Regions from separate parts of the Arthrobacter sp. NPDC090010 genome, predicted to be linked through region 2. Evidence: riboswitches for the same ligand, from Rfam matches in the RefSeq annotation. Region 2 holds a riboswitch; each other region holds the start of a gene.
What was found. A riboswitch is a leader RNA that binds a small molecule or an ion and turns the genes downstream of it on or off. The one in region 2 is predicted to bind S-adenosylmethionine.

Region 1 (10,270 bases), on a different contig from region 2:
AGGGAGAAGGCGGCGACGCCGAGCAGGCCCCACCAGAGTCCGGCGGCCGTCCCGCGGCGATCGCCCAAGGGAGCTCCTGGACGCCCCGTTCCGCGCACCGTCCCAGGGGCCGCGGCCACGTTGGAAACCGTGGATAGCACCTGGGGCATTTCATCAGTAGCGCTACTATGTACTCTCATGAACAACGATAGCACTGAGCAGATCGTCTCATCGCTCAGAAGCTGGCTGGCCACCGCCCCGGACGGTGCGCAGCTCCCCTCCACCCGGGAACTCGTCGCACGCTTCGCGGCGAGCCCCGTCACCGTTCAGAAGGCACTCCGGAAGCTGAGCGCACAGGGACTGGTGGAGAGCCGTCCCGGCGTCGGGACCTTCGCCCGCAGGCTCGCCACGGCGAGGCCCCGTGAGTACGGCTGGCAGACGAGCGCTCTGAGCTCACCGCAGGCCCAGCTTCCCGCGCCACCGGCTCCCATGAACCATCCCGCCCCTGAGGTGATCGGCCTGCACAGCGGCTATCCCGCCGTCGAGCTTCTTCCCGAACGCCTGATCCGTGGAGCGCTCAGCCGCGCAGCCCGCACCGAGGCCGCCCTGACCCCGGCACCCGCCGAAGGACTCCCGGAACTCCGTGCCTGGTTCGCGGGGGAACTGGCCTCGGTGACGGCGCCCGGGCTGACGCCGCCGTCGGCCCGGGATGTCCTCGTCCTGCCAGGCAGCCAGAGCGCACTGAGCTCGCTCTTCCGTGCCCTGGTGGGGCACGGAAGGCCCGTCATCATGGAGTCCCCCAGCTACTGGGGAGCCATCCTCGCCGCAGCGCAGACCGGGGTCCGCCTCGTCCCCATCGCCAGCGGACCGGACGGCCCGGATCCGGAGGACCTGGACCGCGCCTTCCGGGAAAGCGGAGCGCGCGCCTTCTACGCCCAGCCCAACTACGCCAACCCGACCGGCGCTCAATGGGACGCCATGCGACGGCAAGCGGTGCTCGACGTCGTCCGTGAGCACGGCGCCTTCCTCATCGAGGACGACTGGGCGCACGACTTCGGCATCGAGACGCGCCCGCGCCCGGTCGCGGCGGAGGACGACGACGGGCATGTGGTCTACATCCGCTCGCTGACCAAGAGCGTCTCTCCTGCCGTCCGGGTGGCCGCCGTCATCGCCCGCGGCCCCGCGCTCCAGCGCATCCTCGCCGACCGGACCGCGGAGACCATGTACGTGAGCGGGCTGCTGCAGGCCGCGGCGCTCGACGTCGTCACCCAGCCCGGTTTCCTCAGGCACCTGAGCGCCGTGCAGCGGCAGCTGGGTGAACGCCGGGATCTCTTGCGGTCCTCGCTGGCCGAGCACTTGCCGGAGGTCTTCGTGGAGCAGGTGCCCCGCGGCGGGTTGAACCTCTGGGCGCAGCTTCCCGAAGGCACCGACGTTCCCCGCCTGGTCCGCGATGCCGCGGCTCGTGGTGTCCTCGTGGCGGACGGTGCTGGCTGGTTCCCGGCAGAGCCCTCGGGGGCATATCTGCGGCTGAACTTCGCTGGACCGGGGCCCGAGCGGTTCCCCGAGGCCGCCCGGCTCCTCGCAGAGGCATTGCACGAGCAGGACTGATCCGTTGCCCCGGTGCCGCGAGACGCCACTTGAGCACAGTGTGAGGGCTCCGGACTGTGCTCAAGTGGCGTCTCGCGGAAGGAGCGGCGGGCGCGACGTTTCATGACAGAAGATGAAGGATCGCGTCGCAGTCCCCAAGGGGGCCTGGTGCTAGATTTTTGGATGAGTAACGAGTACCGGTGACAAGCCCTGACTGACCGGTCGGCAACCCTCCTCACGCGGCGGGGTGCCTCAGGTGACTACTCGGCATGTGTCAACTGCAAGCGCGAAGGAGCCTCCCATGCCTGCACCCAAAACCCCCGCGCGCCGCGCGACCACCGCAAGCGGTGCCGCCAAGGCGACGACGTCGAAGACCGGCACCCCACGGGCCCGCACCACCCGGAGCGCGGCGACCAAACCGGCCTCCACGAGCGCGAAGGCGACCTCCGTGGAGGAAGCCGCCGTCGTTCCCGAAGAGACGTCCGCGACGCCGGCCCCTCGCCTGCCGTACCGCCTCCTGACCGGCCCGGACACCCGCGAGTTCTGCGAGCGGGTCTCCGCCGCCCTGGCCGACGGGTACATCCTCTATGGCAGCCCGTCCGTGACGTTCAACGGCAAGACGGTGATCGCGGCCCAGGCCGTCGTCCTGCCCTACGCCCCTCCCGCTCCTCCGGCACCCCTGGTGGACCCGTACGCCGTCCCCGCGCCGGGCTTCGCCCCCTATGGCGGTGCCCTGTGAGCTACGCGGGAGATCTGACCCCGCAGCAGGCCTGGGACAGGCTCAAGGACGGCGCGGTCCTGGTGGACGTGCGCACCGAGGCGGAGTGGGCGCACATCGGCCGCCCGAAGGCTCCGTCGGGCGAGCCCCTGTTCATCCAGTGGAACCTGGCCGGCGGTGTGCCCAACACCGGCTTCCTGACCGAGCTGGGCGCCCAGGCACCCGCCCCGGGCACCGCCGAGCTGGTGTTCCTCTGTCGCTCCGGCCAGCGCTCCATCGCGGCCGCGGAAGCCGCGACGGCGGCCGGCTGGGCCTCCTACAACGTCCTGGAAGGCTTCGAGGGCGTCCCGGACCGCTTCGGGGAGCGCACCGTGAACGGCTGGAAGAACAGCGGCCTGCCGACCTCGATCGGCGGCTGAGGCGTGGCGTTCAACCCCGAGACTGAAAACTGGTCCCCCGCCACCCAGGCGGTGCGCGGCGGTCTGGACCGCACGGGCTTCTACGAGACCTCCGAGGCGCTGTTCCTGAACTCGGGCTTCGTCTACGACTCCGCGGAGGCCGCCGAACGCGCCTTCACGGGTGAGGACGAGCGCTTCGTCTACTCCCGCTACGGCAACCCGACCGTGGCGACCTTCCAGGAACGGCTGCGCCTGCTGGAAGGCACGGAAGCGTGCTTCGCCACGGCGTCCGGGATGTCCGCCGTGTTCACCGCGCTGGGTGCTCTCCTGGCCGCCGGGGACCGGGTGGTCGCGGCGCGGTCCCTGTTCGGTTCCTGCTTCGTGATCCTGAACGAGATCCTGCCCCGCTGGGGCGTGGAGACGGTGTTCGTGGACGGGCCCGATCTGGAGCAGTGGCGCGAGGCGCTGTCCGTGCCGGCGCAGGCCGTGTTCTTCGAGTCCCCCTCGAACCCGATGCAGGAGATCGTGGACATCGCCGCGGTCAGCGAACTGGCGCATGCCGCGGGGGCCACCGTGGTGGCCGACAACGTCTTCGCCACCCCCATGCTGCAGCGCTGCACGGATCTGGGGGCCGACGTCGTCGTGTACTCCGGGACCAAACACATCGACGGGCAGGGGCGCGTCATGGGCGGCGCGATCCTGGGGTCCAAGGAGTTCATCGACGGGCCGGTGAAGAACCTCATGCGGCACACGGGCCCGTCACTGTCGAGCTTCAACGCCTGGGTGCTGACGAAGGGCCTGGAGACGCTGGACATGCGCGTGCGGCACTCGTCGGCCTCCGCGCTGACGCTGGCCGGTTGGCTGGAGCAGCAGCCCGGCGTGAACTGGGTGAAGTACCCGCTGCTGGCCTCGCACCCGCAGTACGAGCTGGCCGCGCGCCAGATGAGCGCGGGCGGCACGGTGCTGACGTTCGAACTGGCGGCCCTGCCGGGCGGCACCGCCAAGGACGCGGCGTTCAAGCTGCTCAACGGGCTGAAGATCGTGGACATCTCGAACAACCTGGGCGATTCCAAGAGCCTCATCACGCATCCGGCGACGACGACGCACCGCGCCATGGGTGCCGAGGGCCGTGCCTCGATCGGGCTGGGTGACGGCGTGGTGCGGCTGTCCGTGGGCCTGGAGGACGTGGACGATCTGATCCGGGACTTCCAGCAGGCACTCAGCTAGTCCGTCCCCAATGCGGGGTCACTTAACGCCGCCTCATCGCCGATCAGGCGGCGTTAAGTGACCCCGCATTGCGAGGAGAAGGACCGGGCCCAGGCGATCCACTCGTCCTGATGCGCCCGCTCCAGGAGCCCGGCGGTGAGCCCCCGGAACTTGGCGTCCACCTCGGCCGGGGACAGCGGGAAGCGCTCACCGCCCCGGGCATGCTCCACACGGGCGGAGAACGTCCCCGCCTCCGTCACCACGTCCACCAGCGGCTCGCGCCCCGCCACGGGATCCGGCACCACGGTGATCAGCTCCAGGCCGGCCAGGACCTCCGGCGCGTCGAACCGCGCGAAGTCCTGGGGGACCAGTTCCTTCCCGTCCAGGAGCAGCGCGAGAGCATGGGGCAGGCTCATCCTGGCCTGCGCGGCGTCACCCGGTTCCGGCGGGCAGATCATGGGGCGCAGGAAGTCACTGACGTGGACGCGCACGGCCCGGACGTCCTGCGGACCCAGGTTCCGTTCGGCGAGGATGCCCCGGAAGGCGTCGAGAGCCGTGTGAGCGCTGCGGCAGGCGGCGTACGGTTTGATCGCGGAGTGGCGGAAATGCCAGGTGGATCCCAGATCCCGTACCAGGAGGTCCGGCATCGCCGCGTCGTCCCCGTGGGTGGCGAAGAACCCGCCCCAGACGGGATCGAACACCTGCCACGGGCCACGCGCCCCCGCCCGCGCCAGCAGTGCGGCTTCCAGCCCGGCCCGTGCCGCCTGGCCCGGGTGGAACTGCTTGCTCATGGCGCCATCGGCGGAGAACGCCCAGCCACCGGAGCTGGAACTCGCGGCCAGACCGAGCGCCGAGGCGGTCCGCTCCCCGTCCAGGCCCAGCATCACGGAGGCCGCGGCCGCGGCGGCGAACACGCCACAGGTGGCGGTGGAATGCCAGCCGCGGGCGTTGTGCGGCTCGTAGCCGCCCAGGGCGAGCTGCACCCGGCGCCCCACCTCATACCCGGCCACCAGAGCGGGCAGGAGCCGGGAGGCACCGCTCGCCTCCGGGAGCAGTGAGAGCAGGACCGGGACGACGACGGCGCCCGAATGGTCACAGCCTTCGGTGTCGTCGATCTCGAGGCAGTGCGCCGCCACCCCGTTCACGAAAGCGGCATCCAGGCGATCGGAAGTGGCACGGTTGTGCCATAAGCCGACGACGCCACCCTGAGGCACGTTCCCCGGCCGCCCGAAGACCTCGGCCGCGGCACGGGCGGGCGGTTCCCCGATCCCGGCCGCGATCGCCCCGAGGGTGTCCAGGAGGTGGTCCGAGGCCTTGGCCGCCAGCTCTCCGGGAAGGGGCACGGACGTCATCCCGGCCAGCCACTCCCCCAGGCGCCGCGCCAGGGGCAGCTCGACCGCCGCCGGTCCCCGCTCAGCAGGCGCGAGGACGACGGCGCCGCCTCCCGCCGCCGTCGTCGTTTCCTCGCTCATGCTTCCTGAGCGCTCACCGTGAGGAACATGCCGTACGGGTGGTCGCTCTCCACCGGCTGACCGGCCCAGTGCTCCGCCACCTCACCGCAGGTGGCCACCCAGGCCTCGCCGGATTCGAGCACGGAGCGCAGGAAGTCCTCCAGGAACCGCGCGCGGCCCGGGGTGCCGATGATCTCGGCGTTCAGCCTCAGCAGGAGCATGGTCCCCCAACGACGGGCCGCAGCGAACTCCACGTCCCAGTTGGCCCGCACCGCCTCCAGGCTCTGGATCCGCGACTGCCCCGGGGGGAAGGGCGGATCCAGGTTGAAGCCGAGGTACTGCAAGTCCTCCAGCTCGTAGCGGAAGGGCAGTTCCAGCACACCGGAATCGCCCAGGGGGAATGGGCGGTCATCACTCGGCAGCGAGGACGACCAGCGGAAACCCTCCGCGCCCATGGCCTCGGGGAATCCGGCCTTCCATTCGCCGGACGGGGTGCGGAACCCCCGCGGCTCCACCCCGGAAACGGCACGCAGCGCGTCCCGCCCCTCGGTCATCTCGGCCAGCTGAGCGGGCAGGTCCAGCCCGTCGAAGTCCAGGTGATGCATGCCGTGGCAGGCCGTCTCATGCCCACGGGCCACGACATCCCGCACCAGCTCCGGGTACTCCTGCGCGATCGCTCCGGGCACGAACCACGTGGCTCGGACGCCCAGCCGCTCCAGCACGTCCAGCACCCGCGACGCACCGTGATCCGGCCCGTACCGCCCCACCGACCGCGACTTCATCCGGTCCCGGTACCCCGGGTCGAGCGCCAGGAACGGCAGGTCCCCGTCCACATCGACAGTGACGACGACGGCGCACCGTGCACCGCGCGGCCAGCGCGCCTCCGCGCCGCCCCCGGCCGCCGTCGTCCCACCCTGTTCCACACCCTGGGGAGAATCACTCATCGCGGGTTCCTTTCATTCCAGGCCGAGGCCACGGCGTGACAGGTGGTGATGTCCACCCGGCCCGTGTCCTTCAGCGTGCCCAGGAGTTCGTCCAGCAGCAGCGCCCGGCCCGGGGTGCCGATCACCTTGGGGTGCCAGATGGTGCTCACCAGCAGGCCGTCGTCCGCGGCGGCCAGGATCTCGTCCCGCCAGCCGTCGAACACGGGCCGGTAGTGCGCCACGCGATCCAGGCCGGAGGGGAAGTTCGGTGCGCGGTGGTAGGCGAAGCACGTGTAGTCGTCGAAGAGGGACTTGGCCGGCAGTTCCACCAGCCCGTTGTCCGCGTGGCGGAAGGGCAGATCGCCATTGCGCAGCGAACTCGAATAGAGGAATCCGGACTCCGCCAGCAAGGAGGCGGTGCGCGGGTGCCAGTCTCCCGAGGGTGCCCGGAAGCCCGTGCCCGGGGCTCCGAGGATCTGCCGGAAGACCTCCTGGCTGCGATGGAGGATGGCCAGCTGCTCCTCATCGGTCTTGGTGAAGAACACCTCGTGACGGTGGCCGTGGTGGGCCAGTTCGTGACCCTCCTCCTGCATGCGCCGGGCGAGGGCCGGCCACTGCTCCACCACCCAGGAAGGGGTGAAGAAGGTGGCCTTCAGGCCGTGCCCGGCGAGGATGTCCAGAATCCGGGGCATGGCCCGGTGCGGCCCGTAGGCACCCAGCGCGAAGTATCCGGGCTTGCCCCAGAGCGCACCGCTGAGCATGGCATCCCCGGTGGGACCGTCCAGGTCGAAGGCCAGGGCCAGCGTGGCGCGTTCCGCCCCGCCGGCCCCGGCCCGCATCTCGGTGGATGTCATGGACTACTTGACCCCGTTGATGACCGGATCCATCAGACCGTAGCCCACGTTGTGGGAGTCCAGGATCTTCTTGAGCGTGCCGTCCGCCTTCATGTCCTGGAAGGCCTTCACCACCTTCTCCTCGAGGGCGCTGTTGCCCTTCTTGGTGGCCGCACCGAAGGGCAGCTCGGTGACGTTGCCGAGGATCATGGCGTACTTGCCCGGGTTCTTCTTCTCGAAGTACACGAGGTTCTCGGCACCCTGGATCGCGGCCTGCGCACGGCCCTGGTCCAGCTGGAGGCGGGCTGCGGCGCCGGAGTCGGTGGGGACGATGCTCACGGCGGGCTTGCCCGCGGACTCGCACTTGTCCTTGCTGAAGCGCTGCAAGGCGGGGTAGTAGTCCGTCTTGGAGCTCACGGCCACGCTCTTGCCGCAGAGGTCGGTGTCCTGCGTGTACTTCGCCTTGTCGGCGCCCAGGACGTAGAAGCGGCCCACGGACTTGAAGTAGTCGATGAAGTCGACGGTCTTCTGGCGCTCCACGGTGTCGGACATGCCGGAGAAGACGATGTCCACGCGGTCGGTGCGCACGGAGTTGATGAGCTGATCGAACTTCTGCTGCGTGTACTCGACCTTCAGGCCCAGGCGCTTGCCGATCTCGGTGACGATGTCCACGTCCACGCCCACCAGCTTGTTGTTGCTCTCGTCCAGATACTCCATGGGCGGGAAGTCCGGAGACAGTCCGACGCTGAGGACGCCGTCCTTGATGGTGTTCAGCTCATTGCCGGCGCTCTTGGCCGGGGAGCCGCAGGCCGTGAGGGCCAGGGCGACGACGGCCGCGGCCACGCCGCCCTTGAGGAGGTTCTTGTTCATGAGGGTGTTCCTTCGCAGGGTGTGGGGATGAGTGGGGGTGTCATTTCAGGACGCGGGAGAGGAAGGCCTGCGTCCTGGGGTTCTGGGGGTTGTCGATGACCTCGGCGGGACTGCCCTCTTCGACGATCACGCCGCCGTCCATGAAGACCACACGGTCCGCCACCTCACGGGCGAAGCCGATCTCGTGAGTCACCACGATCATGGTCAGACCGCCGGCGGCGAGTTCCTGCATGACCTTGAGGACTTCGCCCACCAGTTCAGGGTCCAGAGCGGAGGTGGGCTCGTCGAAGAGCATGAGGCGGGGTTCCATGGCGAGCGCACGGGCGATCGCCACACGCTGCTGCTGGCCGCCGGAGAGCTGGCGCGGGTAGGCGGAGGCGCGGTCGGCCAGGCCCACCTTCTCCAGCAGGGTCCTCGCCGTCTCGTTCGCCACCGCGGCACTGTGTCCCCGGACCAGGCGGGGTGCGTGGGTGATGTTCTCCAGCACGGTCATGTGCGGGAAGAGGTTGAAGCGCTGGAAGACCATGCCGATCTCGCTGCGCTGCCGGGCGATGGCGTTCTCATGGACCTGCTGCAGGACGTCCGGTTCGGAGGTGCGCCGGTGCCCGATGACCTCTTCACCCACGAACACCAGGCCCGAGGTGGGCTGTTCGATGAAGTTGATGCAGCGCAGCAGGGTGCTCTTCCCGGAGCCGGAGGGGCCCAGGATGCAGACCACCTCACCGCTGGTGACCTCCAGGTCCACGCCTTTCAGGACTTCATGGGGGCCGAAGCTCTTGTGGATGTCCTCGAGCCGGACAAGTGGCTGGGTGCTCATGCGACGCTCCTACGGCTGGTGAAGAACCAGACCACCTTCTGCCAGGGGGTCAGGGGCAGTGCCTTACTGGAGCCGCCCTTGGCGAAGCGGCGTTCCACGTAGTACTGGATGACGGACAGGACGGACACGGCCAGGAGGTACCAGATGCCGGAGACGATCAGCAGTTCCATGATCATGTTGTTGACCAGGTAGACGTGCTGGGCTTCGTTCAGGACCTCGGACGCGCCGATCGCGGAAGCCAGCGAGGTGGTCTTGAGCATGCCGATGGTCTCGTTGCCGATGGGCGGCAGGATGACCCGCATCGCCTGGGGCAGGACCACGGTCCGCATGGTGGCGGTGCCGGGCAGTCCGAGGGCCTTGGCGGCCTCACCCTGGCCCTCGTCGACGGACAGGATGCCGGCCCGCACCACCTCGGACGTGTACGCGCCCTGGTTCAGGCCGAGGCCCAGGATGGCCGCCACGAACGGGGAGACGATGTCCACGGTGCGGCCTTCGAACAGGCCCGGGATGCCGACGCTGGGGAACACCAGGGCGATGTTGAACCAGAGCAGCAGCTGGAGGTAGACCGGCGTGCCGCGGAAGAACCAGACGTAGATCCAGGCGATGCCGCTGACCACGGGGTTGGTGGAGAGCCGCATGACCGCCACCAGCACGCCGAGTGCGATGCCGATCAGCATGGAGATCACCGTGAGGACCACCGTGATGCCCATGCCGGAGATGATGGCCGGGAAGGTGAAGTATTCGCCCACCGTGGGCCAGTCGATCTGGGCCCCGGCGAAGGAGGCCACGATCCAGGCGAGGACGGCGAGGGTGGCGATGGCGGCCACCCAGCGGGCCCAGTGTTTGACCGGGATGATGCGGTACGTGGTGCCCGCCGTGGAAGTGGATGTCATGGGGAGACCTCCTCGGAGTGGGGAGCGGCGAAACCGTCCAGGCTGGCGCTGAGTGCGCCGCGCAGGGCGGTGGCCTGGGGGTCGATGTTCGACGGCGAGGTGCCGCCGGGGCCCGAACGGCGGGCCAGCGCGGACTCGATGCTGAGACGGGTCAGGGCGTCCTCCGTGAGGCGGGGGTCGATGCCGCGCGCCTGGGCCAGGCTCAGCTCTTCCAGCCCGATGCCTTCCGTCTCGCAGAAGTGCACCACTTCGCCCGCGACGTCGTGCGCTTCGGAGAAGGGGATGCCCTGTTCGGCGAGCCAGTCCGCGAGTTCCGTGGCCAGGGTGAAACCCTGGACGGCCTGGCGGCGCATGGCGTCCGCCCGGACGGTGAAGGTCTGGACCATGCCGGTGATGGCGGGCAGGACCAGTTCCAGGGTGTCGGTGCTGTCGAAGGCGAAGTGCTTGTCTTCGGCGAGGTCCCGGTTGTAGGCGAAGGGCAGGCCCTTCAGCACGCCGAGCATGCCGCTGAGGTTGGCGTTCAGGCGGGCGGCCTTGCCGCGGGAGAGCTCGGCGATGTCCGGGTTCTTCTTCTGCGGCATGATCGAGGAGCCCG
Region 2 (2,864 bases):
ACGCCAGCGATGGTGGGGGAGACCGTACCTGGCCCTTGAAATCTAAGGAAAGCCATGAGCAACAACTGGTCCTTCGAAACACGCCAGATCCACATCGGTCAGGAACCGGACGCCGCCACCGGGGCACGGGCGCTGCCGATCTACCAGACCACCTCCTTCGTCTTCCCGAGTGCCGAGAGTGCCGCGAACCGCTTCGCCCTCGCCGAACTCGCACCGATCTACACCCGGATCGGCAACCCGACGCAGGACGCCGTCGAGCAGCGGATCGCGAGTCTGGAAGGTGGCCTGGCCGCCCTTCTGCTGAGCTCCGGTCAGGCCGCGGAGACGTTCGCGATCCTCAACATCGCTGAGGCGGGCGACCATGTCGTCGCGAGCCCCAGCCTCTATGGCGGAACCTACAATCTGCTCGCCAACACCCTGAAGAAGTTCGGCATCCAGGTGACCTTCGTGGAGGACCCGGACGACCTGGAACAGTGGCGTGCCGCAGTTCAGCCGAACACCAAGCTGTTCTTCGCGGAGGTCGTCTCCAACCCACGCCAGGACGTGCTGGACATCGAAGGCGTCTCGGCAGTGGCTCACGAGTCCGGAGTCCCGCTCGTCGTGGACAACACTCTGGCCACTCCGTATCTGATCCGCCCGTTGGAGTGGGGCGCCGACATCGTGGTCCACTCCGCCACGAAGTACCTCGGCGGGCACGGTGCGGCCATCGCGGGCGTCATCGTGGACTCCGGCAAGTTCGACTTCGCTGCCGACCCCGAGCGTTTCCCGGGCTTCAACACCCCGGACCCGAGCTACAACGGTCTGGTCTATGCCCGGGACCTCGGCGCGGACGGCGCATTGGGCGCCAACCTCAGCTACATCCTCAAAGCCCGCGTTCAGCTCCTGCGCGATCTCGGTTCGGCTGTCAGCCCCTTCAATGCCTTCCTCATCGCCCAGGGGCTGGAGACGCTCAGCCTCCGCGTGGAGCGGCACGTGGAGAACGCTCAGAAGGTGGCCGAGTTCCTTGAGGCCCGCGACGACGTCGAGCGCGTCGCGTTCGCCGGGCTTCCGAGCAGCCCGTGGTTCGAGCGCGGACGGAAGTACGGGCCCAATGGCATCGGCGCGGTGGTCGCGTTCGAAATCGCGGGTGGCCTGGAGGCGGGCAAGGCTTTCGTGGACGCGCTGGAGTTGCACTCGCATGTGGCGAACCTCGGGGATGTCCGCTCGCTCGTGATCCACCCGGCCTCCACGACGCACGCGCAGCTCGGGGAAGCCGAGCAGCTGGCGGCCGGGGTCACGCCGGGCCTGGTGCGCCTGGCCGTGGGTATCGAGCACATCGACGACATCCTCGCCGACCTCGACGCCGGCTTCCGCGCCGCGAAGGGCGCTCGTTGATCACCTCTCCCGCCGGGAGCGGCCCGCCGATTCTTCGGGATCGGCGGGCTGTTCGGCATTCCGCTGGAACATTGTTCCGAAGATGACTCCTCATGAAGCGTCATCTTCGCAATGTGCCGTTTCGTGTCCTTTAGACTGGACGAAGAGTCACGAGTGTCAGCGTCAAACCCCGGTTTGCTGGCCGGCAACCCTCCATCCTGCGGTGGGGTGCCCCGGGTGAAGACTCGGCCCTCGCCGTCCGGCCTGGGCAAGCGCAAGGAATAGAGGCTTCATGACCATCGCTGCATCCCGCCCGCACCCTGCCGCTCAGCGCGCCACGCAGGCGCCGGCCAGCCCCACGACGGGCCACGACGGCGTCGTCCGTGCCCTTTCGGTCGGTCCGCTGGGTCTCGAAGCCGGGGGCAAGCTGCCTGATGTGACGCTCGCGTACGAGACGTGGGGGACACTCGACGCCGACGGCGGCAACGCCGTCCTGATCCAGCACGCCTTGACGGGCAGCACTCATGTCGCTCAGGGGGACTCCGAGGAAGAGGGCTGGTGGGACGGGCTCGTCGGTCCCGGCCGGGCCATCGACACGGACCGCTACTTCGTGGTGGCGGTGAACATCCTCGGAGGCTGCAACGGCAGCACCGGCCCGGGGAGTCCTGCCCCGGACGGAAAGCCGTGGGGATCCCGCTTCCCCTTCGTGACCCTGCGGGACGCGGCCGCGGCCGAGGCCCGGCTCGCTGACCGGCTCGGCATCGGCCAGTGGTTCGCCGTCGTGGGCGGGTCCATGGGAGGTGCTCGGGCCCTGGAATGGGCCGCGGGTTTCCCAGAGCGCGTCCGCAAGTGCGCAGTGATCGCCGTCGGCGGCCACAGCACCGCCGAACAGATCGCCCTCGCACAGGCCCAGACGCTCGCCATCCGGCAGGACCCGGAGTTCCGCGGCGGTGACTACTACGGTGCTGCGGCCCCGGACGCCGGTTTGGCCCTGGCCCGCCGGATCGCGCACATCTCCTACCGCAGCGAGGCCGAGCTGGAGGCGCGTTTCAGCCGGAAGCCTCAGGACGGGGAGGAACCGCTGAGCGCGTCCGCGCTGGCCGAACGCGGCCGTTATCAGGTGGAGAGCTACCTGGATCATCAGGGCGGGAAACTGGTTCAGCGCTTCGACGCGAACAGCTACATCGCCCTGACCGAAGCGCTCATGAGTCACGACGTCGGCCGGGGTCGCGGGGGAGCGAGCGGAGCATTCGCGGGGAGCCCGGTGGAGTTCTTCCTGGCCGCGGTCGAAAGTGACAGGCTCTACCTGCCCGTTCAGTCGGAGGCGCTGGCGGAGGCCCTCCCGGGAGAGGTCCCGGTGCACCGGATCGTCTCTCCGATCGGTCACGACGGGTTCCTGACGGAGGCCGGCCAATTGGGCGCGCTGCTGTCCAAGACCTTGTTCCGCTGAGCCGGGCGCCTGCCCCGCTTGCCCGGCCCGGCGCAGCATCGAATGTGAACCACTCTCCCCG
Region 3 (4,590 bases), on a different contig from region 2:
CCTCCGCGGCTCGTTCATGCCGCAACGTCGCGGTATGAACAGAACACCGGCAGCACTGCTCCCAGACGGACAGGGTCCATGGCTGACTTCGGAGCTCGACCTCCTCGGAATCGGCAAGGACGCACGACGGCGGCTGCTCGCGAACAATGACATCGTCCGCCCACGGATAGGCGTCTTCGCGCCGGCTGAGGAACAACGACGACTCACTCTCAGCGAGCGCGCAGACCGCCGTCTGGCGGCTCATCTCCGCCTGACGCAAAACAAGGAAGATCCCGCCTACATCTACAGCCACACCTCGGCAGCCAGACTCAGAGGTCTGTCCTTCTGGCGCGACAGCCCCCTCATCCATGTCTCATGCCGGAGCAAACCGTGCGCGCGGCGCCTGGGTTCGGACATTCGTACGCATTTCATTCCGGTGCCAGGCACGGACTGGGACATCGTCAACGGTGTCCCGGTCACGACGCTCGAACGCACCATTATCGACTGCGCCAGAATCATGCCGGTGGAAGACGCGCTCATCCTAGCGGATCAGGCGCTGGCCCTTGGGGCCGACCGTCGTCGAATGCACCGGATGCTGGAGAGGCTCACCGGTCACCGAGGCGTGGTGAACGCCCGGATGGTCGTCGATTTCGCCGACCAGAGAAGCCAGTCCGTGGCCGAGTCCCGCTCGCGGCTGCTGTTCCACCTGGAGAGCCTCACGGCCCCTGTACCTCAGATGGCAGTCATGACGCCGCTCGGCTGGCGATATCTGGATTTCGCCTGGCCAGACAGCATGCTGGCCGTCGAGTTCGATGGGGAGGTCAAGTACTTCGGCGAAAAGCCGACGGAACGCGCCCTGTACGAAGAGCGCCTCCGGGAACGTCATCTCATGGAGCTGGGGTGGCGATTCGTCCGGCTGAGCTGGGCGGACCTCGATGACCCGGGAGGAGTGCGCAGACGGATCAAAGCGGCGCTCCGAGCCCAGGATTCTGCAGCCGCGCTACGCAACTGACGGTCTCGCAGCGCCAAGACTCGACACCCGTTCCGGGCTCGCCGAGTCAGCTATTGGGGGCGTGAGTCCGCTGCCCGGGGTAGCTGACTCACGCCCCCAATAGCTGACTCGGCAGGCGTCGGCGCCGTGGATAGCGGACTCAGGGCCCGATTACCGGCGCCTCAGCCATCGATCATGCCGCCACGACTCATGCCGCGGCAGCAGGAACCAGGACCCAGAGGACCTCGACTTCCTCATCGGTGGGGTTCAGCCAGGTGTGCGGTTCGCGACCCGGGAAACTGAGGGTGTCCCCTTCGGAGAGCTCGTACCGTTCGTTGGAGAAGGTGAGCACGATCCTGCCTTTGACCACGTGCAGCACGTCGACGTCGCAGTCGACGGCATACAGCTCCGACTCGCCCTTGCCGCGCGGCTCGATGATGCCTTTGAGCACTTGCAGCCTGCGCTCAGAACGGCCCGTCAGCAGCGTCTCCACGATGCCCTCGCCGCCGAGCGAGATTCTCGGAGCCTCATCCTTGCGGGTCAGGGTCACCTCCGTATCGGCGAAGAGGTCACCGATGTCGACCGAAAGCACCTGGCACAGGGTCACAAGGGACGCCACCGACGGCGAGGTGAGGTCGCGTTCCACGCGGGAGAGGAAGCCCTTGGTCAAGCCCGTCACCTCCGCGACCTGCTCGATCGTCATCCGCTGAGCCTTGCGTGCCGCGCGGATCCTGGACCCGATGTTGATCGGCGCATTGCTCGGCTCGATGGGCAGGGCTTTCATGGCGGCCATTCCTTCTCTGACGGGGCTGCGAAGAACAAGGGAGGTGATCCGGCTCACGGGCAGCATCTGCCTAGGAGTTTAGTACCAGTCACCAGGCCCTGCCTGCCCCGCAACTTCGCGTCGTGAGCTCACCCGTTCACGCAGCGTCACACTGCAGCCCGGACGTCCGGGCGCGGGCCGCGCGACGTCGTCGTGATCTAGAGTAAAGGAAGCTTCACGAGAGGTGGCGCCAAGCTCCGACTGGCCACCCGCCAACCCCATGTTCACGGGTGGCTCGGATGCAGAAGCGGCCCCGTTCCACTGGCGGGGCAAGAGCATTGCCGAAAGGCTTCGATGTCCGTCACCGTCATCCCTTCCGTCGAGCCGCAGAGCGGCCGGGTCACGCTTCACCTCCAGGGCGTGCCGCAGCACTACTTCTGTCCTCAGCCGCACCAATTGCTGGACGCCCTGAGCCGCGCGGTGCGCAGACCTCTCTGGAACGACGGCGCGCTCACCGTACGCGTCGCCGCCACCGGACTGCGGGACGGACGAGCACTGCATTTCCTCTTGCAACCGCTCCCGGGTTTGCGGTCGACCGAAACAACAATCCTCGGTGAACCGGCCGAAAATCCGCGGAATTTCGCGCTAAAGTGAGGGCTGCGCAATGGGGCGCCACCATCATCCCGACCCCAGGAGCCCGTGTTCATGAGCACCCCCCAAGCCTCCGCTGCAGATATCAGACGCTGGCAGCAGTACCTGGCCGACGAACGAGCCGAGGCTTCCGTCTACCGGGAGCTCGCCGCTCGCCGTGACGGTGAGGAGAAGGCGATCCTGCTGTCCCTCGCCGAAGCCGAGGGCCGCCACGAGGCACATTGGCTCAGCCTGCTCGGCGACGACGCCGGCAAGCCCCGCCCGGCCTCGCTGAACAGCCGTTTCCTGGGTTTCCTGGCCCGCCATTTCGGCTCCGTGTTCGTCCTGGCGCTCGCCCAGCGGGCCGAGGGCCGTTCCCCGTACTCCACTGATCCGCACGCCACACCCGCCATGGCGGCAGACGAGCAGATCCACGAAGAGGTGGTCCGGGGCCTCGCCACCCGCGGCCGGGCACGCCTCTCCGGAACCTTCCGAGCCGCGGTTTTCGGGGCCAACGACGGCCTCGTCAGCAACCTTTCGCTCGTCATGGGCATGGCGGCCACCGGCGTGAGCAGCCAGGTGGTGCTCTTCAGCGGCGTCGCAGGCCTGCTGGCCGGAGCGCTGTCCATGGGCGCGGGCGAATATGTCTCGGTCCGTTCCCAGCGGGAACTCCTGGACGCCAGCCGCCCGACCCAGGTCACCTTGGCCGTCGCACCACGCCTGGATCTTGAACACAACGAATTGGTGCTCGTATATCTGGCCCGCGGCATGAGCCGGGAAGCCGCCGAGCACCGGGCCGCCGAACGTCTCGGGCAGTTCAGCTGCGACTGCGACCCCAGCCTGTCCCTCTGGCCGGAGCGCCCGGAACAGGACCAGGACGAACACGAGGAGATCGGCACGGCCTGGGGAGCCGCCTCCTCCAGTTTCTGCTTCTTCGCCTCGGGCGCACTGATCCCCATCCTGCCGTTCCTGTTCGGCATGAGCGGTGTCGGGGCCCTGGTCCTCGCCGTAGTCCTGGTGGGCATCGTGCTGCTGGGCACCGGTTCGGTGGTCGGGCTGCTGTCCGGAACCTCACCGATGAGCCGCGCGCTGCGTCAGCTCTTGATCGGCTTGGGGGCCGCCGGGGCCACCTACGTCCTGGGTCTGCTCTTCGGCGCCACCATCGGCTGAGCCGAGGCCACCGGCGATCGTCCCTGGGCACCTCCTGCGTAGAGTTGCCTGCGGGAGGAAATGATCAATGGACACCATCACCCGAGTCATCGCGGAGAACATCACCACGGTACTCGCCGCTGTCTTCGCACTCGCCGGGGCGTTCAGCATCTGGCGGGACCGGCGACGGCTTCGCAATGGCGTGTTCCTGCTGCTGGCTTTCGGCTTCGCATTGCTGAGCCTCGGCCGGAACGATGAGACGGCGTGGATCCTGCTGCTCAGTGTCCTCCTCGCGCTCCTGGCCGTGCCGGTGCTCGGAGTCTTCCTGGTGGTCAACGGCATCATGATGCTGCGGCGGGAAGGACGGAGCCTGGCCAATCTGCTCTCCCTCGCGGTCGGACTGCTGGTGCTCTTCGCTCCCATGCTTCTGGGAGCCTTGGGGCGTGTCACGAGCCGTCCGGACGCTCCCACCTGGCTCAGCATGATCCCATTCCTGATCTTCGTGCTGGTGGCCTATGTGGGCTTCGTCTTCTCCGCGTTCCTGGTCTACTCCTTCGTCTATGCCCGGACACGGAGCCGCCAGGTCCCCGACTACGTGATCATCCTCGGCTCCGGTCTGATCGGCGGAAAGGTCCCGCCGCTCCTGGCAGGACGCCTCGATAAAGCGATTCAGATCTATCAGCGCTCCCCAGCCGACTCGAAGCCGGTTCTCATCCCCAGCGGCGGGCAAGGACCGGACGAGTCCCGCAGCGAGGGCGAGGCCATGGCCGAGTATCTGCGGGATGCAGGCATTCCCAGCACCGAGGTGCTGACCGAACCTCGCGCGCGGACAACCATGGAGAATCTGGAGTTCTCCCGGGCGCTCATGACGGTTCCGGACCCCGCCATCACCGTTGCCACCAGCAGCTATCACGTGTTCCGAGCCGCCATGTACACCCGCCGGGCCGGGATGAAGGCCATCGTCCGCGGGTCCAGGACCGCCGCATACTTCGTCCCCAGCGCGTTCCTGCGCGAGTTCATCGCTGTGTTCCTGCAGTACAAGTGGATCAACCTCGGCGTCTGTCTCGCGATCGTGCTC
Region 4 (10,270 bases), on a different contig from region 2:
CGGATCCAACGCGACCACCACGTTGTGGGCGCCATCGACAGAATCCTCGCCGGAGGCCATCTCTGCGCCCGCTCATCCACTGTCGTCACTGCGATCCTGACGCCCAGATGATCCGCATCTATAACGCCATCGAACACGAGGCGCTGAGGTGACATCCTCTCGCTTGCAGACGCGGAGACGGCGGCGGTCTGTGAGAGGGGTGGTGCTGCAATAGACGGCTTTGGTGTTGAACCGGGCAGCGCCAATTCCGTCACCTCACTCCGGGCCGCGCGGGACTTCGCTTTGCACTCGCATTGTGGCAGTACAGTCCGATATCTAAAAGGTTTCTGAGGTTCTCGATTCCTGCGATCTCCGCCGGTGAAGGCCCCGGGTCTTTGCGATCCGGGCCCTTTCGGACGCGTGATCTCAGACCGCGACGGCGTAGGCCGCCCAGACGAGAAGTCCTGCCGGAATGCCCGCGAGCACCTGAGCCACGGTGTGGTCGCCCAAGCGGACCCGGGACCAGCCAACGGCGGCGGGAACGAGGAGCAGGAGCCAGCCCCATGGGCTCAGTGCCGCGATCAGAGCCGCGGTGGTGAAGGAGACCACCGCCATATGGACGCTCAGTTTCCAGAATGCGTTCACAGCCCCCACGACGACCATCCCGAGAGCCACGCTCAGGAGACCCACCACGGCCGCGCGCGGAGCGCCGAGGCCCACGAGGAGGGCAAAACCGATCCCGGCTGATACGAGCGAAGCCAACAGGACCGGGAGACGCTGCCTACGATTTCCCACGTGATGATCGCTCAGGCGGCCGCGCCGCGAGGCGATGACGATCCCCACGAACGGGCCCAAAGCGGTGAAGACCGCAGCGAGGAGCCCGAACCAGAAACCTCGCCAGCCGTCCGTCAAAGCACAGCTGACCAGGAGGAAAGCCGTGACGAGTACGGTGGGGGAGAGGACTTCCGTGATGATGCGGGCGAGACGGTGCATCCCGCAATCCTATCGAGACGAGGTGCCGGCCGGCCTCAGGCGGTGTTACCGCTTGGTCTTGGGCTTGGTGGCAGGAGCCTTCTTGGGAGTGGCCTTCTTCGGCACGGTCGGCGGATCGAATGCTCCATGGGGATAGAAGCCGGTCACTTGCTGCATGTACCGCGCCCATTGCGGACCCGCGATGTAGGCGCCGTCCACCGAGCGGTAGAACTTGCCGTTGATCGTGACGTTCTGGCCCTGCCGTCGTTCGCTGGCGTTGAAGGGGTCTCCGAAGAAGGACGCCGTGGCCAGGCCACGGGTGTAGCCGACGATCCAGGTCTGATTGTTGTACTGATTGGTGCCGGTCTTCGCTGCGGCAGGGGCTTTCACCTTGTCCGGGATCAGCAGGCCCGAGCCCTTCGACAGCACATCCTGCAGGACATTGCTTGCACGCTTGGCCACTTCGGGCTGGATCGCACCAGCCTTGCAGGAGGTGGCTTGACCGCCGTACGACTTGCCCTGGCGATCCGACACGCCCGTGATGGACAGCGGGACGCAGTAGGTGCCGTTGCCGGCGAAGGTGGCGAAGGCATTGGCCATGGTCAGTGGGGCCACGTTCTCGCCGCCCAGGAGATTGCCCAGGGTGTTCAGACCCAGCTTCTGGCCCTTCCCGGCGCCGTTGTGCATGCCCAGGGCATCGGCGGCACGCTGGATGTCGCAGAAATCATTGAGTCCTGCTGCGGAGGCGAAGGTCGCCGTGTTGATCGAGTAGTAGATGCCCTGGCGCACGGACATGGGGCGGTAGAAGCCGTCCTCGTCATTCTGCAGATTGCCAGCCGCGCCGAGGGAGGTCTGCGCGTCGTTGTAGGCGCCCGTCACGGGCCCGCAGGTGCTCTTCCAGGGATAGTTCATCGGATAGACCCGACGAGAGGCGTCGACCACCTGATCCGGCGACTTCCCTTCGCTGAGCCAGGCAGCGAGCGTCACCGGCTTCATGGTGGAGCCCGGTTGCATGCCGCCGACTCCTCCCAGGGGCAAACCGGCCGGATCTGTCTTGTCGACGTTGAAGTTGTACGTGGTGACGAAGCCGGAACCCTGTTTGGCGAGCATGCGTGAGTTCTGGGCCATCGCCAGGATCCTGCCGGTCCCGGGCTGCACCGAGACGAGCGACGCACCCCATTTGTCCGGATTGGCCCCCGTGGTGGCGTCCACCTGGTGCTGGGCCGGGGACTGCAGGCGCGGGTCCAAGGTGGTCTTGATGGTCAATCCGCCTCGCTGGAGCAGCCGGAGCCTTTCCTCAGAGGTGCTCCCGTAGAGCGGGCTGTTGAGGAACTGATGCAACACGTAGTCGCAGAAGTACGCGGCCTGCGAGGCGTAGGCACAGCCTTGCCGCGGGGGCTTCACGGCGAGTCGCAAGGGTGTCTTCACTGCGACGTCGTGCTGTTTGGCCGTGACGTAGCCATGCTTCAGCATGGCGTCGAGTACGAGGTTGCGGCGTGCCGTGGCACGCTCAGGGTGGGCCACCGGGTCGTAATAGCCCGGACCGTTGACCAGGCCGGCGAGCAGGGCCGACTGGGGCAGCGTGAGCTTGGCGGCGTCGACCGAGAAGAAGTACTGGCTTGCAGCCTGGATGCCGTAGGCGCTTCCGCTGAACGGGACGATGTTCAGATAGCCCTGCAGGATCTGGTCCTTGCTGAACTTCTTCTCGAGTCCCAGAGCGAGCTTCATCTCGCGTAACTTGTCGCCGGTGGTCTTCTGGCCGTTCAGAACGACGTCGGAGGAATCGCCCTTGGCCGTCAGATTCTCATTGAGCACATTCGTCACATACTGCTGGGTCAGGGTCGATGCGCCCTGCCGTGATCCGGAGGCGTTGCTCACCACCGCCCGCATGATCCCGACCGGGTCGATCCCGCCGTGCTCGTAGAAGCGGTAGTCCTCGATCGCGACGATCGCGTTGCGCATGGTGGGGGCGATCTGCTTCAAGGTGACATCGGTGCGGTTCTCGCTGAAGAGCGTGGCGATCTGGGATCCGTCCGAGGCGACGATCCTGCTGACCTGCCCGGGAGGCGTGATGGTGAGTTCGCTGGGCAGACTCTCAAAGAACTGCACGGAACCGGACGCCGCGGTACCGGCGCTGCTGACGAGTGGCACCAGAAGTCCAGCCGCCAGCGCACCGACGACGGCGCTCACGCAGACGAAGGCGAGGAGCCTTCCACACAGCGCGGCCACGGTCGACAGGACTCTTCTCACGGAACTCACCTGTTCGAGCCTAACGGAATCTTCGCCGGGGCCATCGATCCGGCGGATCCCCGTGGTCAGCGATAGAAGCCTTCACGAAGCCGGATCCCGTGCTCAAGCCATACCTTCAGTGCGGACAGCATGCCGGTCCAGCCCATGCAATTCCCGAAGGCGGCTTCGGCACCGTCTGCGGTGATCTTCCAGGCGTGTTCACGGATCGCGAGTCTTGTGCGGGCCCCGTCATCCGCCGGGGAGAAGCTGAAGTCGACGATCGTTCCCGCTTCGTCGACGGAGGTGCCGGGCGCCGCGCCCCACCGTATGGAGATGAGCCGGTCCTGCTCGGCTTCCAGCACCGTGACCGGGAAGGCTCCCGGGAAGTCGGCGAAGTCCCATTCGGCCGTGCTTCCCGCGGCATCCAGACGTCCTTTCGCGCCGCCCGTGGTGAAGTATTCGCTCAGCTGGGCCGGGTCGGCGACGGCTTCGTAGACCTCATGGACCGGCCGTGCGATGAAACCGAAAACCTCGAAACCCAGGTTCTCCGGGGTGGCATCGCTGTTCTTCTGCTCGGTCATCGTTTCCCTTTCCTTGTTCCGGTCCCGATGTCCCCACGCTAACCCGATCATCCGTTCAGGGCATCACCGGCGCGGCCGCCCCGCCGTCTCCGGGAGAGGCGGAACGCGACTCAGTCGAGTTCGCAGCCCTGGTGAGGGGCGTCGTCGGCGACCCAGAGTGCGTGCAGCGCCTGTTCCCCGAGTTCGGCGGAGTGTCCTTCGGACTGACCCGGAGGGGTCACCTGGACCTGCAGGGCGCCGCTGAACGGTTTGCGTTCGCCGACCTGGACGAGAGCGTCCACGTCCACTCCCTCCCGGGTGAGATACCGCAGGAGTTCCGGGTCGTCGTCGCTGATGCGGGTGATATGGCCGTGGTGCCCGGGGTCCAGTTCGGAGAGCAGCCTGGCCGCGGGGAGCCGGACCGTGCCGTCCTCTGACGGGATGGGGTCACCGTGCGGGTCCTTCCCCGGATGCCCGAGCTTCTCTGCCAGGCGGGCGACGAAAGTGTCCGACACGGCATGCTCCAGGAGTTCAGCCTCATCGTGCACCTCATCCCAGGCATACCCGAGTTCACGGACCAGGAAGGTCTCGATCAGCCGGTGCCGGCGTACGACGGCCAAGGCCAGCCGGCGCCCGTCCTCGGTGAGAGTCACGGCGCTGTAGGGCTTGTGATCGACCAGGCCCAGGTCCTTGAGCTTGCGGACCATTTCGGAGACCGAGGAGTTGGCCACGCCGAGCCGTTGCGCCAGCTGGGTGCTGTTGATGGCCTTGTCCTGCCACTCGGTGAAGGAGTAGATGACTTTGACGTAGTCCTCGATCGAGGACGAGGCTGCGGCAGACTTCACGCTGACCAGTCTACCGACGAGGGGTGAGGGCTCAGCTGCCGCCCGTGAACGTGAGCCAGATGAGCACGCCGTTGAGGACGACCACGAGGATCATGCTGATGGCGGCTGCGAGTTGAAGTGCCGGGTGGTCGGCATGGATTCCCATGATCTTCTTGTTCCGGCTCAGCAGGAACAGGGGCACCAGGGCGAAGGGTATGCCGAAGCTCAAGGCAACCTGGCTCAGGACCAGCACCTGTGTGGGGTCCATTCCGATGGCGAGGATGGCGATGGCGGGGATCAGCGTGATCACCCGGCGGGTCATCAGGGGGATCTGGACCTTGAGCAGGCCTCCCATGATGCTTGCGCCCGCGTAGGATCCCACCGCGGTGGAGGCGAGCCCGGACGCGAGAAGCCCCACGGCGAAGACCGCGCCGACGACGGGGCCGAGCGTGTCGGTGATGGCGGCGTGAGCTCCTTCGATGCTGTCCGTCCCCTCGCGGCCCGAGAGTGCGGATGCGGCGAGCAGCAGCATGCCGATATTGACGGCTCCGGCGATGGCGAGGGCTGCGACGACGTCCCAGCGCGTGGCGCGGATGAGTCGCCGGAGCGTCGAGACGTCGGGAGCCTGCTGTCCCAGGGGACGGTGACGGTCTCTTGCGAGTGCGGAGTGCACGTAAATGGCGTGGGGCATGACCGTGGCGCCGAGCATGCTGGCTGCCAGGAGCACCGAGCCGCTGCCCTCGAAGCGGGGGACGAGCCCGCCCAGGACTCCTTCCGGGCTCGGAGGGCTGAACACCAGGCCGCAGAGGAAGCCGATCGTGATGACCGCGAGCAGAACGATGATCGAGTTCTCGAAGGCGCGCTGTCGACGGCGGCTTTGCATGCTGAGCAACAGCATCGAGGCCGCACCGATGATGAGGCCTCCGAGGGGGAGGGGGAGGCCGAACAGCAGGTTCAGGGCTATCGCTCCGCCCACCACCTCGGCCAGATCCGTGGCGATGGCGACGGCTTCGGCCTGGAGCCAGAAGAGTCTTCGTCCCCAGGTGGGGAACCGCTGGCCGAGCAGTTCGGGCAAGGAATGGCCGGTGACGAGGCCCAGCTTCGCCGATTGGTACTGGACCATCACCGCCATCAGATTTGCGGCCACCAGCACCCAGACGAGGAGATAACCGAACTGCGCCCCGGCGGTGAGATTGGCGGCGACATTCCCGGGGTCGACGTATGCGATGGCCGCGACGAAGGCGGGGCCGAGCAGAAGGAGTCCGGGGGTGGTGCGCGGCCGGGTGGACAGCTCCGTGGGCATCATCGTCTCCTATTAGGCATTCCGAATTCAATAGTTTCGGCTTACCTAAAATTTAGCCGCCCAAGGGATGTCAGGCAAGTCCATGGATGTCGGTGACGCAATGTCACAGACGCTGCGCACGCCAGGCGTAACAGCGATAGGGGAGAGTGATCATTTCCTCGGCCCCATGCCCCAAATGTTCATGGAGGTACCAGTCGAGATTGGCCATGACCTTCGCCCGGACAGGCTCCGCGGACCTGAGGTAGTAGCTGCGCGACTTGGCCAGCTCGATGATGTCGGCCGTGCTCAGCTCGTCGTTCCAGGGCAGCACGGCTGCTGCCGCCTCACCGAACCCAGGCCCGATCGCGGGGACGAAGTGGGGTTTGATGACGTCTCCCGCGTGCATGATGCGGGACAGCCGGTGGACCCACGGTACCGAGGTGTCCAACTGATTCCACAGCAGCGCCAGAGTTCCTTCGGGCCGCAGGACGCGGGCCGCCTCGGCGCTCGCGGCCTGCGGGTCCACCCAGTGCCAGGTCTGTGCGGCCGTCACGACGTCGGCGCTTGCTGACGGGAGACCGGTCGCCTCGGCTGTTCCGACGACCGTGGTGACGTCCGGCAGTGCCGTGTGCAATTGACGCAGCATGTCCTCGGACGGCTCCACCGCGGTGACGGACAACCCCAGGGCGCCCAGAAGAGCGGTGAACTTCCCGGTTCCTGCTCCCAGATCGACGGCGTCCGCCGCGCCGGCGGGAACGCACCAGCGTGCCGCCTCCTCTGGATAAGAGGGCCGGACCCGCTCATAGTGTTCGCCGCCGCGTTCGAAAGCCCTGCCCATGTCGCGTCGTCGTGCGACGTCCATACGGGGGCCGCCGGAAGGGGATACGTGACGGGAGGACACGGTGCTGCTCCAACTGCTCGGGGATCGTCGTCGCTAAAAGGTTCTCACGACGACGTGGCTCCCCGAGCAGCGGGCAGGCGGGCCGTCATTCCCCCGTGGCGCAGGGGGCGGCTCCGGCAGTGCCCGGAGTGTTGGGCGCCCAGTGAGGATAGCTTCGCTGATCGTTGGACGGCACCCACCGGCCGGCGTCGACCACGTAGTCCCAGCCGAGTCCCTCCTCGCGGAGCCGCCGGATCCCGGCGATCAACCGGTCGGCATCCTCCAGGCGAGACCCCAGCCCGAAGCTGGCCCGCAACGAGCCTGCCGGAAGGCCGAGACGCTTCAGAAGCGGATGCGCGCAGAATTTGCCGTCGCGCAACCCCACGCCGTGCTCCGCCGAAAGATAGGCGGCCACGAGGCCGGCGTCGTAACCCTCGACGGAGAAATTGACGACGCCGATCGAATCGACGGAATCGCTGAACACCCGATGCACGGTGACGCCGTCGAGCGCTGTGAGGCCCTCCTCGAGATGGCGCCTGATATCGGCCTCGTGCTGCTGCCAGGTGTCGTGATCCAGCGACGCGAGCACCTGGGTCGCACGCGCCAGTGTCGCGGCACCGAGCACATTGGGCGAGCCGCCTTCATGCCGGGCCGGACCGGTGGTCCACGTCACTGAATCGAGCCGCGCCTCACGAACGGCCCCGCCGCCGAGCAGGTGGGGGGTTCCCGCGTCGAGCCAGTCCGCGCGGCCCACGAGGACTCCGGCACCGAACGGGGCATACAGCTTGTGCCCCGAGAAGGCGAGGTAGTCGACGTCGAGGGCGCTGATGTCGATGCGGCGGTGGGGCGCCAATTGCGCCGCATCCACCACGATCCGGGCACCGTACTCGTGGGCCAGTGCGGCCAGCTCGGCGATCGGGAGGATCTCTCCGGTGACGTTCGAGGCGCCCGTCACCGCCAGCAGCGAAACACCTCCCGCCTCAAGTTCCTCACGGATGGCGGACACGGTTTCGGTGAGAGTCTCCTGGGCCACCAGGCTGCGGTGCGCCACGCGCTGCCACGGCAGCAGATTGGCGTGGTGCTCGATGTCCAGGTACAGGACCTCCCCGGCCTGCTCGCCGTTCCTCTGGGGAAGGCATCCGGCCAGCACATTGAGTGAATCGGTGGTGTTGCGTGTGAAGATCACCAGGTCGTCGGGCCGACCGCCGATGAACTCGCGCACGATCTCGCGGGCGTTCTCATAGACCGAGGTGCTGATCTGGGACGCATAACCGGCCCCGCGGTGCACGCTGGCGTAGTACGGGAGGATCTCGTTCAGATAGGCGGAGACCACGCTCAGCGCGGGAGCGGAGGCCCCGTAGTCGAGGTTGGCGTAGCGGATGTCGCCGCCCTGGATGAGCGGTGCCTGGATCTCGGCTCCGGTGACGGCCGCGAAGGGATGCGCGGCCGGCGACGACGGCGCATGGGCGGCCTGAGCGGTACGGCGGGCAAGGGTGTTGACGGACATGCTGGGACCTCTGCATCGTGGAGGGGCCCGCTGAGCGGGCGCCGCGCTTGCCGATCCGCTGTCTGCGGTCGGCCTGGTCGTCACCCGGGGCACCCCACCGCGTCTGGAGGGTTGCCGGCCAGCAAACCGGGGTTTAGCGCTGGCACTCGTGACCTGTTCACGAGCGTACGACAGCGGCGCGTCCGCAGGGGAACGCGCCGCTATTGTTACGCAGAATATGACTTCGGAGCTCAGGGAAGCAGATCGTCCAAGGCAGGGTTCAGGCGGTGCAGGAACTCGGAGTGGAGGATGCCGTTGCTGGCCACGGCGTTGCCGCCGAAGGGTCCGTCCTGCCCGTCCAATGAGGTGAAACGGCCTCCAGCCTCCGTGACGATCGGGACCAGGGCCGCCATGTCGTAGAGGTTCAGTTCCGGCTCACAGGCCAGATCGACGGCGCCTTCAGCCAGAAGGCAGTACGACCAGAAATCACCGTACGCCCGGGTCCGCCACACGGAATCGTGGAGGTCGAGGAAACTGTCCAGCATCCCGCGTTCCTTCCAACCGTGAAGGCTGGAATAGCTGAGGGACGCATCCTCCATGCGGTGCACGTCAGACACCTTGAGGCGGGTGGCGGAGGCCAGCGAGCGGCCGGTGAAGGCCCCATGGCCCTTGGATGCCCACCAGCGCTTGCCCAGGGCAGGCGCGCTGACAACGCCCACGACAACCTCGTCATCCTCGATGAGGGAGATCAGGGTGGCCCAGACGGGCACGCCCCGCACGAAGTTCTTGGTTCCGTCGATCGGGTCCACCACCCAACGGCGGGAGCCGTGCCCGGTGGTCCCGAACTCTTCGCCGATGACAGCGTCGCGGGGCCGGGACCGGGACAGCTGCCCACGGATGTACTCCTCGGCGCTGCGATCCGCGTCGCTGACCGGAGTGAGGTCCGGCTTCGTCTCGACCTTCAGGTCCTGCGCCTTGAAGCGTTCCATCGTCTGGGCATCGACCTGGTCGGCCAGCACGTGCGCCAGGCGGAGGTCATCGGTGTAGTTCTGGGTGGGGACCGTCATGGGTTAAACCGTACCCATCGCGGGAGGACCCACAGCCCGCGACGCACCGAAGTGCTCATGGGGCTCCGAGTTCCTTGCTTTCCCGCTCTTCCTGTATTCCGGCGTCCAGCACACGCCGCAACGAGTCGAGGCGGGAGGCCCCGGCCGGGCCCGCATGCCCCTCCGCGACCCATGCGTCCAGGCCACATCCCACAGCCTGCGCGCCGTGCTTGCAGCCTCGCTCACAGGCTTCCGTGCCCGGAGCCAGATCGGGGAACGCGGCCAGGATACGGCTCGGATCGACCAGGGCCAGCCCGAAGGAGCGCACCCCGGGCGTGTCGATGATCCACGTGCCCGGACGGGCGTCCGGCATCTGGAGGGCCACGGCGGAGCTGGAGGTGTGGCGTCCCCTCCCGGTGACCGCGTTGACGTGACCGGTGGCGCGGTCCGCGCCGGTGAGTGCATTGACCATCGTGGACTTGCCCACTCCGGAGTGCCCGAGCAGCACGCTGACGTAGCCGTCCAATTCGTCCCGGAGTTCCGTGACGGCGCTTCCGAGCAGGGACGCCGAACCGCCGTCGGCGCTCCTGGCATCAATCCCATTGGCGCCGTTCTCCGTGGTGCGGCTGATGATCACCCGCAGATCGAGAGCCTGATAGTTGGCCAGCAGCTCCGCCGGATCCTTCACGTCCGCTTTGGTGATGAGCAGGATCGGTTCGATGCCGGCGTCGTAGGCAGCGACCAGTGCCCGGTCGATGAAGCCGGTCCGAGGCTCGGGATTGGCGGCAGCCACCACGATCACCAATTTGTCGGCATTGGCGACGACGGCGCGCTCGACGGGGTCGGTGTCATCCGCGCTGCGACGCAGCAGCGTACTGCGCTCCTCGATCCGCACCAGACGGGCCAGGGTGTCGGGCTTGCCCGAGACGTCACCGACGAGCGCCACGAAATCGCCCACCACGACGGGCTGGCGTCTGAGTTCCTTGGCACGGGCGGCGATGATGATCCGCTC

Region 1: another riboswitch for S-adenosylmethionine. It lies ahead of ACIPXZ_RS05655 (DUF1737 domain-containing protein); the one in region 2 lies ahead of ACIPXZ_RS07760 (homoserine O-acetyltransferase).
Region 3: another riboswitch for S-adenosylmethionine. It lies ahead of ACIPXZ_RS14985 (hypothetical protein); the one in region 2 lies ahead of ACIPXZ_RS07760 (homoserine O-acetyltransferase).
Region 4: another riboswitch for S-adenosylmethionine. It lies ahead of ACIPXZ_RS02475 (aminotransferase class V-fold PLP-dependent enzyme); the one in region 2 lies ahead of ACIPXZ_RS07760 (homoserine O-acetyltransferase).

What each region holds. Positions count from the first base shown of each region.
Region 1 is NZ_JBIVFT010000003.1:62,670-72,939, forward strand. It holds gene ACIPXZ_RS05645 (DMT family transporter) at 1-68, opposite strand, end outside; gene ACIPXZ_RS05650 (PLP-dependent aminotransferase family protein) at 178-1,587, shown strand; SAM riboswitch class IV at 1,753-1,859, shown strand; gene ACIPXZ_RS05655 (DUF1737 domain-containing protein) at 2,015-2,305, shown strand; gene ACIPXZ_RS05660 (rhodanese-like domain-containing protein) at 2,302-2,703, shown strand; gene ACIPXZ_RS05665 (O-succinylhomoserine sulfhydrylase) at 2,707-3,909, shown strand; gene ACIPXZ_RS05670 (MmgE/PrpD family protein) at 3,963-5,360, opposite strand; gene ACIPXZ_RS05675 (polysaccharide deacetylase family protein) at 5,357-6,283, opposite strand; gene ACIPXZ_RS05680 (polysaccharide deacetylase family protein) at 6,280-7,116, opposite strand; gene ACIPXZ_RS05685 (ABC transporter substrate-binding protein) at 7,120-7,965, opposite strand; gene ACIPXZ_RS05690 (amino acid ABC transporter ATP-binding protein) at 8,006-8,782, opposite strand; gene ACIPXZ_RS05695 (amino acid ABC transporter permease) at 8,779-9,675, opposite strand; gene argH (argininosuccinate lyase) at 9,672-10,270, opposite strand, start outside.
Region 2 is NZ_JBIVFT010000004.1:141-3,004, reverse strand. It holds gene ACIPXZ_RS07765 (bifunctional o-acetylhomoserine/o-acetylserine sulfhydrylase) at 55-1,374, shown strand; SAM riboswitch class IV at 1,520-1,634, shown strand; gene ACIPXZ_RS07760 (homoserine O-acetyltransferase) at 1,646-2,803, shown strand.
Region 3 is NZ_JBIVFT010000011.1:345-4,934, forward strand. It holds gene ACIPXZ_RS14975 (hypothetical protein) at 35-991, shown strand; gene ACIPXZ_RS14980 (helix-turn-helix domain-containing protein) at 1,179-1,754, opposite strand; SAM riboswitch class IV at 1,967-2,075, shown strand; gene ACIPXZ_RS14985 (hypothetical protein) at 2,088-2,387, shown strand; gene ACIPXZ_RS14990 (VIT1/CCC1 transporter family protein) at 2,439-3,533, shown strand; gene ACIPXZ_RS14995 (YdcF family protein) at 3,601-4,590, shown strand, end outside.
Region 4 is NZ_JBIVFT010000001.1:523,492-533,761, forward strand. It holds gene ACIPXZ_RS02445 (phosphatidic acid phosphatase) at 406-972, opposite strand; gene ACIPXZ_RS02450 (transglycosylase domain-containing protein) at 1,018-3,210, opposite strand; gene ACIPXZ_RS02455 (SRPBCC domain-containing protein) at 3,267-3,761, opposite strand; gene ACIPXZ_RS02460 (metal-dependent transcriptional regulator) at 3,872-4,585, opposite strand; gene ACIPXZ_RS02465 (Nramp family divalent metal transporter) at 4,617-5,867, opposite strand; gene ACIPXZ_RS02470 (class I SAM-dependent methyltransferase) at 5,971-6,708, opposite strand; gene ACIPXZ_RS02475 (aminotransferase class V-fold PLP-dependent enzyme) at 6,833-8,233, opposite strand; SAM riboswitch class IV at 8,272-8,387, opposite strand; gene hisN (histidinol-phosphatase) at 8,464-9,279, opposite strand; gene ACIPXZ_RS02485 (ribosome small subunit-dependent GTPase A) at 9,335-10,270, opposite strand, start outside.